One region of the Arthrobacter sp. CJ23 genome, then DNA from elsewhere that is predicted to be linked to it. Evidence: predicted binding sites of a transcription regulator. Region 1 holds the regulator's gene; the other holds the start of a gene.
The links. Region 1 encodes HrcA, which represses chaperone genes, less so after heat shock. Its sites were predicted from a motif close to TTNGCACTCGNNNNNNNCGAGTGCNAA; they were not measured.
Positions count from the first base shown of each region.

Region 2: a site for HrcA is predicted at 829-855, ahead of groL (chaperonin GroEL). Genes of this name have one in related genera too.

Region 1 covers NZ_CP102950.1:2,515,181-2,517,580, reverse strand. Annotated here, with positions in the region: gene NVV90_RS11135 (DUF3097 domain-containing protein) at 1-84, opposite strand, end outside; gene hrcA (heat-inducible transcriptional repressor HrcA) at 291-1,304, shown strand; gene dnaJ (molecular chaperone DnaJ) at 1,356-2,400, shown strand, end outside.
Region 2 covers NZ_CP102950.1:934,695-937,094, forward strand. Annotated here, with positions in the region: gene NVV90_RS04260 (LytR C-terminal domain-containing protein) at 1-295, shown strand, start outside; gene NVV90_RS04265 (cold-shock protein) at 524-730, shown strand; gene groL (chaperonin GroEL) at 1,073-2,400, shown strand, end outside.

The DNA.
Region 1 (2,400 bases):
CATGCCGCGCTGCACTGCAACCTCGGGAAGCCGGCGTTTGGCCGGAGCAGACATGTCCTGCGGGCCCCAGTTGTCGTAGGACACAGTCTTCACACCACTTAGCATCGGATCCTCACCGGCCGGACGGGCCGGCGGCTCCTGCGTGAAGGCATTCTCGGCGCAGGCGGTTCAATGCTAGCAACGGCTTGGCTCATACTAGACTTGTTAGCACTTGGGCATGTTGAGTGCTAAGCAGAGGTCCGGCGGACAGCCGCATCCGGGCCTGGATTGCTCTGACGGGAGGTGTTGCAGTGAGCGAGCCACGGAAGCTGGAAGTGCTGCGCGCCATCGTTGAGGACTACGTCCACTCCCGGGAGCCCGTGGGTTCCAAAGCCCTGGTTGAGCGCCACCACCTGGGCGTCTCCAGCGCCACCATCCGCAACGACATGGCCGTCCTCGAAGAGGAAGGCCTGATCGCAGCGCCCCATACCAGCGCCGGCCGCATTCCCACGGACAAGGGCTATCGCCTGTTCGTGGACCGCATCTCGGCCGTCAAACCGCTGTCGGCGGCGGAACGCCGCGCCATCCACTCCCTCCTGGAGGGACCGGACGAACTCGAGGACATCCTCGAACGCACCGTCAGGCTCCTGTCGCAGCTGACCAACCAGGTCGCCGTCGTGCAGTATCCGCACCTCAGCCGCGCCCGCGTGCGGCACGTCGAATTCGTGCTGCTTGCCCCGCGCCAGGTCCTGGTGGTGTTGATCGCCGATACCGGCAATGTGGAGCAGAAAGTCATCGACGTCGGTGCGGACGTATCGGACGAAGCCCTGACCGAACTGCGGGCACGCTTCCTCGGCAGCATCTCCGGCTCGCAGCTGGACCTGATGCAGCAGGTGCTGCCATCGGTCGTGGCGCTTTGTCCGCCCGCGCTCCGTGGCCTGGCCCAGGTCCTCGCCCACGGACTGGAAAAGCTGACCAGCAGCAGCCGTGAAGAGCGGATCCTGATGGCCGGCACGGCCAACCTTGCCCGGTCCAACGTCGACTTCCCGCTCAGCATCGGACCGGTCCTTGAGGCCCTCGAAGAGCAGGTGGTCATGCTTCGTCTGCTCTCCGACATGGGCGATGACCCGCGTGGCGTGACGGTCAGCATCGGGCGCGAGAACCCCTATGACGGCCTCTCCGAGGCCTCCGTGGTGGCAACGGGCTATGGTCCCGGAACGAATGCCAAGATCGGTGTCCTGGGCCCCACACGCATGGACTATCCCACTACCATGGCGGCCGTCCGCGCGGTCGCCCGCTACCTTTCCCGCATTCTCGGCGGCTGACAAGCCTGCCGCCAGCAACGATCGCAGTACAACCAGGAAGAGATACCGATTTTGAGCAGCCACTATGACGTTTTGGGAGTCTCATCGGAAGCCACCGGTGAAGAAATCAAGAAGGCGTACCGCAAGCTGGCACGCAAGCTGCACCCTGACGTCAATCCCGGAGAAGACGTAGCCGAGCAGTTCAAGGCAGTCACCCACGCGTACGAGGTCCTCTCCGACCCGCAGAAGCGCCGCGTGTACGACACCACCGGCAACGAGAACGGCACCGACAACGGCTTCGGTGGAGGCTACTCCGGCCAGGGCTTCGCCTTCCAGGACATCTTCGATACCTTCTTCGGCGGCGGCGGCCATGGCGGCCCCGCCTCCCGCGTCCGCCGCGGCCAGGACGCCCTCATCAGCGTCCGCATCGAACTGCGCGATGCCGTCTTCGGCGTCAACAAGAAGCTCGAAGTGGACACGGCCGTGGTCTGCCCCACGTGCAACGGCTCCTGCTGCCGCGAGGGCACCCACCCCGAACGCTGCGACATCTGCGGCGGCAGCGGCCAGGTCCAGCGCGCGGTCCGTTCCATCCTGGGCCAGGTCATGACCGCAGCCCCCTGCGGCTCCTGCGAAGGCTTCGGCACCATCATCAAGGACCCCTGCAACGAGTGCAGCGGCCAGGGCCGCATCCGCAGCCGCCGTTCGCTGACCATCAAGGTCCCTGCCGGCGTTGCCACCGGCACGCGCATCCAGTTGTCCGGCCAGGGCGAGGCAGGGCCCGCAGGCGGCCCCGCCGGCGATCTGTACGTGGAGATCCGCGTCAACAACGATTCCACGTACATGCGCGACGGCGACGACCTCCACGCCACGCTCAGCGTCCCCATGACGGCCGCCGCCCTTGGCACCGAGCTGCGCCTGGAAACCTTCGACGGCACGCAGACCATCGACGTCAAGGCCGGAACGCAGTCCGGCGAGGTCATCACGCTGCGCAGCCTGGGCGTCACGCACCTGCGCGGCTACGGCCGTGGCGACCTGAAGGTGCACCTGCACGTGGAAACGCCCGGCAAGCTTGACGCGGCCCAGGAAGAACTCCTGCAGCAGCTGGCCAGGCTGCGCG
Region 2 (2,400 bases), 1.6 Mb from region 1:
AGCCCCGGCGGGCCCGGCCGTGGACAAGACCACGGCGGTGTCCGTTTACAACGCCACCACCACCGGCGGCCTGGCCGGTCGTGTTGCCGGGACTGTTGAAGGCGGCGGCTGGCCACTCTCCACGGTCGGCAACTGGGGCGGACTGCCGCAGCAGAGCTCGGTGATCTTCTACAACAGCCCGGCCCAGAAAGGCAACGCCCAGGCGCTGGCCACCCTGCTACGGATTGCCAACGTCGTGGAATCCCTGGAAATCCAGCAGCCCCTGGTAGTTGTCCTGGGCCCCGGATACGCCTAGCCTCTGCTGGCTCTTGGTGCCCGATTGGGTGCCCGTTTGGGTGCCTTGGCGGGGTCCCGCGGCGCCCGAACCGGGTCCGTTCCGGCTGAACTCGGTTAAGCCTCAATAACAATGTGGCGGTCCCTGCCCTGCCCCCGGGCGCGGACAACGTGACAGTGGTTACAGTTGATTGCATCCGGCCCGGAGATCCCGGGAGGCCGGATCAGGCTAGTTGAAAGTGTGGGCATCATGGCTTTGGGAACCGTCAAATGGTTCAATGCCGAAAAGGGCTACGGCTTCATCACTGTGGATGAATCCGGCGACGACGTTTTTGTGCACTGGTCTGCCATACAGATGGAAGGCTACCGCGTCCTTGAAGAAGGGCAGCGTGTTGAATTCGAGCTTGGCGAAGGCCAGAAGGGCCCCCAGGCCGAAGGCGTGCAGCTCGCCGAGTAATTGCCGGGCCGGGGTGCTGCAGCCGTGCCGGCGCCCTGTCCATGGCCCTGTTCACAGCCCCGCGTGGCTTAAGCCGCGGGCAAACAAGTCCCCTTCTGCTTGCACTCTCCCCGGGTGAGTGCTAATTATTGTGTTAGCACTCCTACGCTCTGACTGCTAATTCGACGCCCGGCTCCGGCCGGCGGTGGCCGCTTTCGGGGCGCAGGGGACCAAGAAACACCTTGCTGTGGTGAGATCCGGAGCGCGTGGCATACAGAGGCCGCAAGCACAAGGATCGTCCGTCGCGGGCACCGCAGCTCCAGGTACCTTCTTAACGACTGTCCCGAAAGGACTACCGCCGCTATGGCCAAGATCATTGCATTTGATGAAGAGGCACGCCGCGGCCTCGAGCGGGGTCTGAACATCCTCGCCGACGCCGTCAAGGTCACCCTCGGCCCGCGTGGACGCAACGTCGTCCTCGAAAAGAAGTGGGGCGCCCCCACGATCACCAACGATGGTGTTTCCATCGCCAAGGAGATCGAACTGGACGACCCGTTCGAGAAGATCGGCGCCGAGCTGGTCAAGGAAGTTGCCAAGAAGACGGATGACGTCGCTGGCGACGGTACCACCACCGCCACCGTTCTGGCCCAGGCACTGGTCAAGGAAGGCCTGCGCAACGTAGCTGCCGGCGCCGACCCGCTGTCCCTCAAGCGCGGCATCGAGAAGGCTGTTGAAGCCGTCATCCGCGAACTCCTGGCTTCCGCCAAGGAGATCGAGACCAAGGAAGAGATCGCGGCCACCGCATCGATCTCCGCAGGCGACACCGAAATCGGTAACCTCATTGCCGAGGCCCTGGACAAGGTCGGCAAGGAAGGCGTCATCACGGTCGAGGAGTCCAACACCTTCGGCCTGGAGCTCGAACTCACCGAAGGCATGCGCTTCGACAAGGGCTACATCTCCGCCTACTTCGTCACCGACGCTGAGCGCCAGGAAACGGTCCTCGAGGACCCGTACATCCTGATCGTCAACTCGAAGATCTCCAACGTGAAGGAACTCGTCACGGTTCTGGAGAAGGTCATGCAGTCGAACAAGCCGCTGCTGATCATCGCCGAAGACATCGAGGGCGAGGCCCTGGCCACCCTGATCGTCAACAAGATCCGTGGCACCTTCAAGTCCGTTGCCGTCAAGGCTCCGGGCTTCGGCGACCGCCGCAAGGCACAGCTCGCCGACATCGCCATCCTCACCGGCGGCCAGGTCATCTCCTCCGAGGTCGGCCTGAACCTTGAGAACGCAACCCTCGAACTGCTGGGCACCGCCCGCAAGGTTGTTGTCACCAAGGACGAGACCACCATCGTTGAAGGTGCCGGCGACGCCGAGCAGATCGCCGGCCGCGTGGCCCAGATCCGCGCCGAGATCGAAAACTCCGACTCCGACTACGACCGCGAGAAGCTGCAGGAACGCCTGGCCAAGCTGGCTGGCGGCGTTGCAGTCATCAAGGCCGGTGCCGCAACCGAAGTTGAGCTCAAGGAACGCAAGCACCGCATTGAGGACGCCGTCCGCAACGCCAAGGCTGCCGTTGAAGAAGGCATCGTCGCCGGTGGTGGCGTTGCCCTCATCCAGGCCGGTGCCAAGGCCTTCGCAAACCTGAACCTCACGGGTGACGAAGCAACCGGCGCCAACATCGTCAAGGT